Regions from separate parts of the Clostridium aromativorans genome, predicted to be linked through region 2. Evidence: riboswitches for the same ligand, from Rfam matches in the RefSeq annotation. Region 2 holds a riboswitch; each other region holds the start of a gene.

Region 1 (3,174 bases), on a different contig from region 2:
GCTGTATTTGAGCCTGCCCATGGTTCAGCTCCTGATATTGCAGGACAGAACAAGGCGAATCCTACTGCTATAATATTGTCTTCAGTTATGATGTTGAAATATTTACATGAAAGTGAAGCTGCGGATAGAATTGAAAGGGCAGTGGAAAATGTGTTAAAAGAGGGAAAGTATATAACCCCTGATCTAGGAGGAAATTCAACTACTGATGAATTCACCAATGCTGTAATTTCAGAATTGTAATAGTATTTTTGATATTAAAGTGTAAAATAAGCTGCTGCACAAATTTAATTGTGCAGCAGCTCTTTATAATTAAATTATATAAAAAATTAGGGAATTTAAAGTAATTAGGGAACTTTGTTTATTATCAAGCTTTAGCTAGAGCTTGGTCTAAATCATATATAATATCATCAATGTTTTCCACACCAATTGAAAGCCTTATGAGATCAGGAGTTACTCCGGCAGCTTTCTGTTGTTCTTCGTTCAACTCTGCATGAGTAGTACTTGATGGGTGGATTACAAGGGACTTTGCATCTGCTACATTTGCAAGTAAAGAGAATAATTTTACGCTGTTTATAAATTTCTTTCCAGCTTCAAATCCGCCTTTTATTCCAAAAGTAAATATGGAACCTGCTCCCTTTGGAAGATATTTTTTAGCTAGTTCTCTATATGGGCTTCCTTCAAGTTCAGGATAGTTTATCCATGCAACCTTCGGGTGTTTACTTAAAAATTCAACTACTTTTCTTGTATTTTCAACATGTCTTTCAACTCTCAGTGAAAGTGATTCAAGTCCAAGCAAGAAATAAAATGCACTTTGAGGACTCAGTGTTGCACCTGTATTTCTTAAAAGTTGTACTCTGGCTTTTGTAGCAAATGCCACAGGACCTTGATCAGCATATACAAGTCCATTGTAGCTCTCATCAGGTGTAGTGAAATCAGGAAATTTACCACTTGCTCTCCAGTCAAATTTTCCACCGTCAACTATGACTCCACCTATGGTAGTTCCATGTCCACCTATGAATTTAGTTGCAGAGTGAACAACTACATCTGCCCCGTATTCTATTGGTCTTACCAGGTATGGAGTACCAAAAGTATTATCTATGATAAGTGGTATTTTATTTTCATGGGCTATATTTGCCACTGCTTCTATATCCAGTACATTTATTCTCGGGTTTCCTATGGTTTCAGCATAGACTGCTTTTGTATTGTCCTTGATTGCTTTTCTGATATTTTCAGGATCATCAGGATCTACAAATGTTACGTCGATTCCAAGTTTCTTTAAAGTTACTGAGAACAATTCATAAGTTCCACCGTAGAGGGTGCTGGCTGAAACTATGTTGTCCCCTGCATTTGCCACGTTTAATATAGAATATAATATTGCTGCCAAACCTGATGCTGTAGCAAGACCTGCACTTCCACCTTCAAGAGCTGCTATCCTCTGTTCAAATACATCTTCTGTGGGGTTCATTATTCTTGCATAAACGTTTCCTGGTTTTTTAAGCTGGAAAAAGTCTGCAGCTTCATCTGCATCTTTGAATACAAAAGATGTTGTCTGATAAATTGGAACTGCCCTTGCTCCCGTTGTTGGATCAGGCACTTGACCTGCATGTACCTGTAATGTTTCAAAACCTAATTTTCTCTCTTCACTCATTTTTACTTCCTCCTCATATTTCTTTATAATATATTAAATATTCTGGACGAAACTTCTATATATTTTGGCAAAATAAAAAATCTTCTTGTAGATGAGATACAAGAAGATTTTTCCTCATGCTCCTCATCTTTCAGGTTATACACCTGCTGGAATTAGCACCGTTGAATGAAAGTTATCATTCAGGTTGCCGGGCATCATAGGGCCAGTCCCTCAGCCGCTCTGGATAAGAAGTTCCGTATTTAATTGAGAAAATCATAACAGATCATGGGGGGGTTTGTCAAGGGGAAAATGAAAAAAAATGAAAAAATTTTATGTATTAAGTAATTGACAATTTCGATTTTAAGTATTAATATTAAAATATTCTTATCACGAGAGATTGAGGGACAGGCCCTATGAAATCCGACAACCGGCAATTGTGTATCGGTGTCAATTCCTGCAGAATAGAATCAAACAAGTTTTGCTGTTTATGTAAAAAAAGTTTTTAAGCATTGAACTTGTTATTTGCAGCATAGTTGATTTTAAAAGAATCTAAAGTTAACATGAATCTGCTGTGAAATTAATTCTGAAAGATAAGAAGGATTGGCTTTTTATGAAGTTATAAGCTGCTTTTCTTTCTTGTAGGAAGGCAGTTTTTTTATATGATTAATTGAAAATTCAGAGTCCCAACTATATTCAAATACCAAATCTGGCTGATTTTTATATATTGTGAATTGGATAAGTGTGGTGACCTTCGAATAGATCAATGTCTAAATGATAAAAAATGTATTATAATTATGACTATAATGTTAAAGAGAAATTAGTCGTCTATTATAGATATATGAGAAGTATAAGTTGTATTTGAAAAGGGGTGGAGTAAATGGTATTCAGAAATCCATTGGACAAATTTGATAAAAAATTTATTTTCTTTGACGGAGCTATGGGAACCATGCTTCAAAGATCAGGTCTTCAACCTGGAGAACTTCCAGAGATCCTAAATGTGACCAATGCTGAAATAATAAAAAAAATACATAGAGGATATCTGGAGGCAGGAGCGGATATAATAATATCCAATACTTTCGGAGCTAATGAACTTAAGTACAATTCTTCAAATTATAATATAGAAGATGTTATTACGGCCGGAGTGAAAATTGCAAAGGAAGAGGCGGCCTGCATGGGAAAATTAGTTGCTCTGGATCTGGGTCCAATAGGCCAAATAATGGAGCCAGCAGGTAATTTGAGCTTTGAAACGGCATATAAATTATTTAAAAATCAGGTTATTGTAGGTAAAAAAGCTGGAGCAGATTTGGTTTTAATAGAAACTATGTCTGATCTTTATGAAACCAAAGCAGCTATTCTTGCAGCCAAGGAAAATACAACTCTGCCGGTGTTTTGTACAATGACTTTTCAGCAGGACGGCAGAACTCTTATGGGTACGGATCCCAAAACAATGGTGGTTACATTGGAAGCGCTTGGGGTGGATGCACTTGGTGTAAATTGTTCTCTTGGACCATCTGAACTTCAGGGAATTGTAGATGAAATATTGGAGT
Region 2 (3,174 bases):
AATATCCATGGTTCTGGGAGGTTATTCTGACTCTGCCCTCTGTAAGATCTTTTACAGGGTGATTGCACCCCCTGTGGCCGAATTTAAGTTTTGCCGTAGTTCCTCCAAGAGCCAGTGCCAAAAGCTGATGCCCAAGGCATATGCCTACAATTGGCTTCTTACCTATGAGCTTTTTTATATTCTCTATTTCAAAATTCAAATCTGCAGGATCTCCAGGTCCATTCGATAGAAATATCAAATCCGGATCAATTTCAAGAACATCTTCCGCCCTGGCAGCTGCCGGAAATACCGTAACAGTACACTTCCGATCCAAAAATGCCTTTATCATGCTCTTTTTGATGCCAAAATCCAAAACCGCTATATTCTTTGCACCATTTCCCACCGTGTATTCATTTTCTGCAGTCACTTGAGATACCGCATTTTTATTGGAAAAGGATTCAATCGTACTTTTTACAGTGGAAAAATCCAGGTTCTCCACGGTTATGATTCCCTTCATAGTGCCCTTTGTTCTAAGTGATTTTGTAAGTGCCCTGGTGTCAATTCCTGAAAGACCTGTCACTTTATTTATCTTAAGATAGTCGTCAAGTTCCATTTCCGATTTAAAATTACTGGAGTAATGACATATCTCCCTTACAATAAGTCCCTTTACTTTTGGCGAAGTTGATTCCAGATCACTCAAATCAACTCCATAATTTCCTATAAGAGGGTAGGTCATCGTCACTATCTGTCCATAATAAGAAGGATCCGTCAATATCTCTCCATATCCTGTCATTCCAGTATTAAATACCACCTCGCCTATGCTGTCCTTGAGATATCCAAAGGCTTCACCCTGAAAGACACTTCCATTTTCCAGTATAAGTTTTGCTTTCATAAATTACCTCCTGTATTTTTACAAGCAAAAATACACTCAACCAACTTTAAAAAATAAAAAGGCAATGAAAAAATTATCTATAAAATAATTTTTCTATTGCCAGAATTTCTAAAAATGTTCACTTTTTTAAACACATAAAAAAAGCTATCCAAAATAATACATTCCTTTCTGGCCTCACAGGACCAATTTAAAGTGCATTTTTTACTTAAAATTCTATTTTAATTAATTTTAATTAAAATATCAGCTTATGTCAAGTATCAAAAAATGTATTTTGCATACAACTTTGGAAAGTTGACAAAAAATTTATTTGCCGGTATAATTTAAAACAATATAACTACAATTAAATACTTGCTTTATCAAGAGAGGTGGAGGGACTGGCCCTTTGAAGCCCGGCAACCAGTATTTGTGAATAATACATTGGTGCTAAATCCTGCAGTATAGAACTGAAAGATGAGGATATTTTGTTTGATTAGCTCAAGATTTCCTTGAGTTTTTGTTTTATCTGAAGATTATCAAATTTAAGGTGCAAATATTAATATTAAATAATAAAATTTTAGGAGGACAGATATGGGAACATTGAATAAAAAAATCGGTTTTATCGGAGCTGGACAGATGGGAGAAGCCATAATTAGAGGACTGCTTAAATCCAAACTTTTTTCTCCTGAGGATATCTATGCTATGGACATTTTGGACAGCAGACTGGAATATCTCAAAGAAAATTTTGGCGTAACCAATTCCAGCAGTGACAAAAGTACCGGTTATGATTACCTGGTTGACAATTGTGACATTGTAATATTGAGTATAAAACCCCAGGTACTAAAAGAAGTTTTAGGATATATTCAAAAATCCAGGTGGAATGGAGAAAAACAATTGGTTATATCAATTGTGGGAGGTATGAATACCTCCGTTATTGAAAAATATCTAACTGAGGTTCCCCTGGTTAGGATAATACCAAATACTCCAATGTTAGTCAATGCCGGAGCAGCAGGAATTGCACCGGGGAAAAATGCTGAACAAAGGCATACCGAACTGGTAATTAAAATTTTTAAGGAACTGGGTATAACTTTCCTGGTACAGGAAAATCTAATAGATTCCGTAATGGCTATAAGCGGGTGCGGCCCTGCATATATTTACATGCTGATTGAAGCCATGGCCGACGGAGGAGTTGAGCTGGGACTTCCAAGAGATATAGCCCAGACACTTGCGGCACAAACAGCTTTAGGAGCAGCTAAAATGGTCCTTGAAACCCACGAACATCCTGGTGCACTGAAAGACAGAGTCTGTTCTCCGGGCGGATCCACTATAGCAGGTGTCAGAACTTTAGAACAGGGAGGTTTCAGGGGAACTGTGATCAATGCTGTAGAAATCGGCAAAACCAGTATGGAAAAGGTAGCTAAGAAATCTGAATAAAGCGGTTCTCGGATTTAGATTCGGATAAATTTTACTTTATCAATATAACTGGAGAGAGGAAGGTAAAAACATGGGTAAAATAAAAAGTACTGATGAACCAGTTGGTAGAATGGCAAAACTTATGGCTGAGCTCCATTATTTCATGGCTAAGGAAATGATAGACAGATTAGGCGAGGAGAAGGGAAAAGAAGCTGTCAGATCCGCCATAAGAAAATTTGGTGAAGCAAGAATAGAGAGCATGCTGGAAGAAGTCCATGAAAAGGGTCTTGAAATAAGTCCGGAAACTTATGCCAGGGTAAAGGATATGCCTTCTATTTCCTGGGAAAGTGATCCTGACAATCCCTGTGATATAACCTACTGCCCCATGTATGACATGTGGCATCAGCTGGGCGCAGAAGACATAGGAGCACTGTATTGTGAAATAGACAGTATAATGTACGATAAATTCGGAATAGGCTTTGAAAGACCCCTGTGCAAAACCAAAGGAGATAATTGCTGTAGATTTTTAGTCGGGGATAAAAAACATTAAAATTTTTGAACATTTGAAAACACTTTATCATAAGATCTCATAAAGGCAGCAACATTATAGTTTGGAAACCTGGCCCATATTTTGACAGCCGAGTTTTCAAACCATATTTTACATCTTTAACCTGAATTCACAATATACTGTGTATTGACAAAATTGAATTAAGACAATATAATAAATTTCAATAACCAAAATCAAAACAGTCTTATCATATACTGATACCCTCTACTAATGCTGAAACCTCAACTGCTCTTCAAAATATCTTCTTAAAATTTCGGATATATTTTTCTGAGTATTACTTAAAATTTAGTACATATTAATTTATCCCTCTAAGTCGCAGCATTTTCAACTATTATACATAATAATA
Region 3 (3,174 bases), on a different contig from region 2:
AGATAAGCACAGTGCCCGTAAAAAAGCGGCAGAGCTTCTTGAAGCAGTTGGCATGAGTGAAAATTTTGCAGATAGATATCCCCATCAGCTGAGCGGAGGACAGCGGCAGAGAGTGGCAATAGCAAGGGCGGTATCCTTAAAACCTGAAATTATAGTATGTGATGAAGTCACTTCAGCCCTGGATGTTTCCGTACAAAAGCAGGTTCTTTCTCTCCTCGAGGATCTGCAGAGGAAAGAAAAATTGTCCTATATTTTTATCTGTCATGATCTGGCAGTGGTAAAAAATATAAGTCATAGGGTTGTGGTTATGTATCTTGGAAAAATTGTTGAAATTATTGACAGCTGTAAACTCATTTCAAGTGCATGCCATCCTTATACAAAAGCCCTGCTGTCATCCGTGCTGTCTGTTAAAAAAGCTGATAACAGCAGAATAGAAATAATTAAAGATGAGCCGCCAAGTCCTTATTGTCTACCTCCAGGATGCAGTTTCAGCTCCAGGTGTGAAAGATGCAGTGATGTATGTTTGAAAGAAAAGCCTGAATTAAAAGTAATAGGAAAAAGTCATTTAGTGGCTTGTCACTTATTTGATAAATAATGTATAGGCTGCGTACATATTATGAAGAGTTAATGCCTTATGTATATTATGTGGGAGCAGCTGCAGCGGAAGTTGTTGAAAAATCAAAGGCCATGGCAGAAGTGGTGGATGTTCCCTGTTTGGTACGTTCTCCACATGGCAGCGGGGGTTCCTATAATTATGCAGGCTCCTGTGGTATTCCGAGTATTTTGATTGAGAGAGGATGTACAGGTGTCTGGTCAAAAGAAGAAGTGGAATTGGGAAAAGAAGATGTTAGAAATGTGCTGCGTTATCTTAAAATTCTGGAGGGAAAGATCTCTGGGAAAATCTATAAACCTGTAGATGTAGAAAATGTAATTTACAAAAATGCATCACACACGGGATGCTGGTATCCGACAAAAAGGGCAGGAGATACCTTGAAAAAAGGAGAAATATTAGGCTGGATTAAGGATTATTTTGGAAATGTACTGGAAATATGTGTTGCTGAAGCAGATGGAATTCTGCTCTATCAGGTTGTCAGTTTGTCTATTATCAGGGGTGGCCCCATGGTGGCTTACGGAGAGAATGTAGATTGTGGCCAGATAGATAAATGGTGAAAGAAACAAATATTTCGGAATAGTTATTGCTATGATGTCTTTTTCATGTAAGTATTTATGTTCTTGTTTATGCTGGACCAGGAATGTTTGCAGAACATTACTGTGATATTATTTCGTTTTGATTGTTGTTTTACTATTTCAGCCATATTATGCCCTATGTAGTCTATAAGAACCACAACTATATCCGTATTTGATGGAATTTTTATTTTTCTGTCTCCTTTTTTTCTCCCCGTAACATGTACTATTTTATTAAATCCGTTTTCCCTCAATTTGTTTTTTATTTTTTCAATTCTGTCTCCGCCTACCACTAAAATCCCCATCAGACATACCTCCAATTTTTATTTTGTAATATAAAAAAGCTATTTTCCTTTTATAAGAAAAATAGCTTTTGATAGCAGGTTATAGAATTAGTATTTTTCTTATCTTTCAAAGTGACTTAAAACAGTTTAATTCACTTTGCAGGAATTGACACCGATACATCTAAAAATTGATGCCGGTTGTCGGGTTTCAAAGGGCCAGTCCCTCCACCGCTCTTGATAAGAGAACCTTATTAAGTTATATGAGCTTTATTATACTACAATATGATTGATAATGCAAATAAATATTGAAAATAAGTCAGAACCTTTTAAAATTGAATTTTTTCAAAAAGTATTGACTCTGACTCCGCGTCATAGTGCAATATATATGTAGAGATTATTTATATCAACAAAGATTACAGCCGGCAGAGTATTAGACAATAGTGATAGTTCTAAAATCAGATTTTGAGGTGTGGAAATGAGAACAGTAAAACAGGTTTCAGATTTGACGGGAATAAGTGTGCGCGCACTGCATTACTATGATGAGATAGGATTGTTAAAACCAAGTAAAATTACAGAGGCAGGTTACAGGCTTTATGATGACAGGGCTCTTGAAGCTTTACAGCAGATCTTATTTTTTAAGGAGCTTGAATTACCTTTAAAGGAAGTAAAAAAAATCATGACAGAACCAAGCTTTGATAAAATGGAGGCACTAAAAAATCAGAAAAAACTGCTTGTTTTGAAACGCAATAGATTAAACGAATTAATTGGACTTATAAATAAAACGTTGAAGGGAGAAAGCACGATGAGTTTTAAGGAATTTGATATGACCGAATATTATAATGTGTTAGAAGAATTTAAAACAGAAAATAAGACTAAAGTAATTAGGCAGTGGGGAAGCATAGATAAATTTGATGAATTTATTGAAAAAGTTAAAACTAAGGAAAGTGAAATTGCTAAAGACGCTATAAAGCAGTATGGAAGTATAAAAAAATTCACTGAAGCTTTAAAGAAAAATTTAAATAGTGATGCTTTAACTAAAGCAGAACAGATTGATGAGTTTAAGAAAGATTGTCTTTATGACGGGAATCCTAAATTAAAAGAACTATATAAAAAACTTGTATCTGATTTAAGTAAAGATCCTTCTTCGTGGGAAATTCAACGGATTGCTGAAGAAATAACTAATACAGTTAAAAAGGATTATGAAGTTTTTAAAGCTGATATGGGAGATTATTACTGGCACAGTATGGTGCAAATTTATTTGGTATTTCCTAAATGGATAGAAGAAGTTGATAAGAAATATGGAAGCGGTGCGTCTAAATTTATAGGAAAAGCTTTGAAAATTTATTCTGAAAATAATTTGCCTAAAATAGATACATTATATAAAAAGCTTGTATCTGATTTAAGTAGAGATCCTTTTTCAAGAGAGATTCAACAAATTGTTTTTGAAATAGCAAATGAAACCAGGCAAATAAATGAAGCTTTGAAAGTAGATGAAGGAGAAAATTATTTTGGGTATATGGCAGATTTTTATTTATCAAGTCCTGAATTTATAAAAGCAACAGATAAAAGATATGGAAGCGGTGCATCAAAATTTATAGGAAAAGCCCTAAAATTTTATTCTAAAAACAAGTTGAACTAGGGTAAATTTCTATTATATATTTCATTGAAATGTACAAACTATTGTAGAGGAGATGATAATTTTATG
Region 4 (3,174 bases), on a different contig from region 2:
AGTGCTAGAGCTTTGGCTCCAATTATAAGAGCATTATCTCCTTGTTTTGATATAGCGGCTTCACGGAATTCTGGAGTATGGCCTACTAATTTGTCATCTCCTATTTTTATATGGGGATGTATAGTTGGAACCACATGGCTCACGTTACCTGCGTCTGTAGAACCAAGCCCTTCTGGAATTTTATTTTTTATATGAACTCCCAGTGATTCTAGATTTTCTGCAAACACATCATCAAATTTGTCGTTTATGAGAAAATTATCTATCTTATTCTGGAAAAAACTTATGTTAACCTTAGTTCCTGTGCTCAAAGATGCTCCTCTGGCAATATTTTTAACTTTTTCTGTAACCTGATCGCAGGTATTTCTTTCAGAGGCACGTATGAAAAATTTTGCTCTGGCATAATCCGGAACTATGTTTGGGGCATATCCGCCATCGGTTATTATACCGTGTATTCTCACATCACTGGTTACATGTTGTCTTAGGGCATTTATTCCATTAAATAATTGGATTACTCCATCAAGGGCGTTTATTCCTTTTTCAGGACAAGCTGCTGCATGAGCGGCTTTTCCTATAAATTCAAATTGAATTGGGTCATTGGCCAGAGATTTAACCGTTCTATAGTTCTCATTTCCAGGATGAATCATCATACAGGCGTCTACATCCTTAAATAAATTATGTTTTACAAAGCTCGCTTTTGCACTGCCATTTTCTCCTCCTTCTTCAGCAGGAGTACCAAATACAACAATTTCCCCGCCAGTTTCATCTATAAGCTTTGACAGGGAAATAGCTGCAGCTGTACTTGCCGTGCCTATGATGTTGTGGCCGCAGGCATGTCCTAAATTGGGAAGAGCATCATATTCTGCCAAAAATCCGATAACTGTACTGGAATTTTTATTTGATTTTTTCCTGGCTATAAAAGAAGTAGGATGGCCTGCTGCTGCTTTTTCTATAGAAAATCCTTCCTTTTTCAAGGTATCTATAAGTAATTTGGAAGAAAAAAATTCCTCATTTCCTATCTCAGGATGACTGTGTATTTGGTGGCTTATATTTATATAAGCATTTTTGCTATTTTCGATTCCATTTATTATGTCCTGTTGAAAATCCTTGATATATTTTATGTTCATAATAAAAACCTCCTCTTTTTTGCATAAAAAAAATCTTCTTTGAAACAAAGAAGAGATATTTAAATTCTCTTCTTATCTTTCAAGCCTATAAAAATAAACTTGCTGGAATTGGCACAGTATCTTTTAAAAAGATCTGCTGCCGAGGTTTCAAAGGGCCATTCCCTCCACCTCTCTGGATAAGAATTTTGCATATTAAACTGACTACTAAATATAATAGAGCTTTTAAGTAATTTTGTCAACAAAAATGATTATTAGAAATTACATATTGACATAATAAAAATAAGTTGTATAATTTAGCTTATAAAGTAATTTGAAAAAATTGAATATATCCTTATCAAGAGAAACTGAGGGACTGGCCCTTTGAAGTTTCAGCAACCACATTTGTGTGATGGTGCTAAATCCAGCAGAACGTTGTTCTGAAAGATGAGGAAAGGTATAAAAACCCTTCCGCGGGTTTTTTTTAATGCCGTGTATCCCCTTCTTTTAGGAAGGGGATTTTTTATGAATAAAATTACTGTAAAATTGCAATAGATGATTTTAGAGGAGGGAAAAGTATGATATGGCTAAAAAATATCAACAAGACTTATACAGGTAAAACTAATACAGTGGAAGCCTTAAAAAATGTCAATCTTCACATTAAAGCTGGTGAGATCTTTGGAATCATAGGGTACAGTGGAGCGGGAAAAAGCACTTTAATTCGCTGTATAAATTTATTGGAAAAGCCGACTTCCGGAGAAGTAATCGTAAATGGAAAGAATCTAACTCGTTTATCTCCAAGAGAATTGAGAAAGAGCAGAGAAAAAATTGGAATGATATTTCAAAATTTTAATCTCATGAAAAATAGAACGGTATTTGAGAATGTGGCCTATCCTTTAAAGAGAAAGGGCTTTAGCAAAAATGAGATAGAGAAAAAAGTACTGGATCTTTTAAGACTGGTGGAACTAAATGACAAAATAAAAGTGTATCCTTCACAGCTGAGCGGCGGGCAAAAACAGAGAGTTGGAATTGCCAGGGCACTGGCCAATGATCCTGAAGTGCTTTTATGTGACGAGGCCACATCGGCTCTGGATCCACAGACAACTCAGTCAATTTTAAAACTTTTAAAAGGTATTAATGAAAATTTGAAATTGACTATAGTAGTAATAACTCATCAAATGGAGGTAGTAAAGGAAATATGTCAGAGAGTGGCAGTAATAGATTCTGGTGAAATAGTTGAACAGGGGAATATAATAGATATATTTACAAATCCAAAAGCTCCTATAACCAAAAAATTTATATCTTCACTATTTCATTATGAGAAAATATATGATTTTCTTGAAAAGGGAAGTTCGATGGGTGAACTTAAACAGGTAACTGAAGGAGAAAGTATTGTTAAAATATCCTTTACAGGGCAAAAAACAGGTCAGGCATTTATCTCGAAAATTTCTCGAAAATTTAAAATAGATGCCAGTATACTATTTGGGAATGTAGAAATTATTCAAAATGTACCTATAGGAAATTTGATAGTGAAGTTAAATGGAACGGATGAGAGTATAGATAATTCAATAGCATACCTTGAAGAAAATAGCATACATGTGGAATACGTAGGTATTAAAAATGATAGTGATAAATTAAAAGTTGGAAGTAATTGAATCTAAAATATGAATTTTTAAATTTTTGAAGGTGATAAAATGAATGAATTTTTAGCAAAAATAGCACCAAATTTGGTGAATTTATATCCTGAAATGCTAAAAGCCATATTTGAAACTTTTTATATGGTGGCTGTTTCAGGAATTATATCTACAGTAGCTGGAACAATAATGGGAATTACCCTGGTTGTTACACAAGAAGGAGGTATACTTGAAAATAGAATTGTTAACAGTATACTTGGCAAAATAATAAATATTTTCAGATCTATACCATTTATTATCCTTCTTGCAGCTATAATCCCACTTACAAGACTTTTAGTAGGTACTACCATAGGTACAAGAGGAGCCCTGGTGCCTCTTATATTCGGCTGTACTCCATTTATTGCCAGGCAAATTGAATCCGCGCTGCTTGAAATAGATAA

What was found. Region 2 has a riboswitch for S-adenosylmethionine ahead of proC (pyrroline-5-carboxylate reductase). Riboswitches for the same ligand answer to the same signal wherever they lie in the genome.
Region 1: another riboswitch for S-adenosylmethionine. It lies ahead of LN736_RS16465 (O-acetylhomoserine aminocarboxypropyltransferase/cysteine synthase family protein); the one in region 2 lies ahead of proC (pyrroline-5-carboxylate reductase).
Region 3: another riboswitch for S-adenosylmethionine. It lies ahead of LN736_RS10030 (DUF2325 domain-containing protein); the one in region 2 lies ahead of proC (pyrroline-5-carboxylate reductase).
Region 4: another riboswitch for S-adenosylmethionine. It lies ahead of LN736_RS14055 (M20 family metallopeptidase); the one in region 2 lies ahead of proC (pyrroline-5-carboxylate reductase).

Annotation. Positions count from the first base shown of each region.
Region 1 covers NZ_JAJJPB010000032.1:6,548-9,721, forward strand. The annotation lists gene LN736_RS16460 (isocitrate dehydrogenase (NAD(+))) at 1-240, shown strand, start outside; gene LN736_RS16465 (O-acetylhomoserine aminocarboxypropyltransferase/cysteine synthase family protein) at 365-1,648, opposite strand; SAM riboswitch class I at 1,769-1,878, opposite strand; SAM riboswitch class I at 2,009-2,094, shown strand; gene LN736_RS16470 (homocysteine S-methyltransferase family protein) at 2,505-3,174, shown strand, end outside.
Region 2 covers NZ_JAJJPB010000004.1:62,835-66,008, forward strand. The annotation lists gene LN736_RS05375 (carbamoyl phosphate synthase small subunit) at 1-871, opposite strand, end outside; SAM riboswitch class I at 1,222-1,328, shown strand; gene proC (pyrroline-5-carboxylate reductase) at 1,439-2,281, shown strand; gene LN736_RS05385 (L-2-amino-thiazoline-4-carboxylic acid hydrolase) at 2,352-2,810, shown strand.
Region 3 covers NZ_JAJJPB010000011.1:67,656-70,829, forward strand. The annotation lists gene LN736_RS10020 (ABC transporter ATP-binding protein) at 1-595, shown strand, start outside; gene LN736_RS10025 (succinylglutamate desuccinylase/aspartoacylase family protein) at 628-1,170, shown strand; gene LN736_RS10030 (DUF2325 domain-containing protein) at 1,200-1,490, opposite strand; SAM riboswitch class I at 1,587-1,713, opposite strand; gene LN736_RS10035 (MerR family transcriptional regulator) at 1,945-3,108, shown strand; gene LN736_RS10040 (alpha/beta-type small acid-soluble spore protein) at 3,172-3,174, shown strand, end outside.
Region 4 covers NZ_JAJJPB010000021.1:32,894-36,067, forward strand. The annotation lists gene LN736_RS14055 (M20 family metallopeptidase) at 1-1,124, opposite strand, end outside; SAM riboswitch class I at 1,194-1,307, opposite strand; SAM riboswitch class I at 1,453-1,554, shown strand; gene LN736_RS14060 (methionine ABC transporter ATP-binding protein) at 1,679-2,755, shown strand; gene LN736_RS14065 (methionine ABC transporter permease) at 2,795-3,174, shown strand, end outside.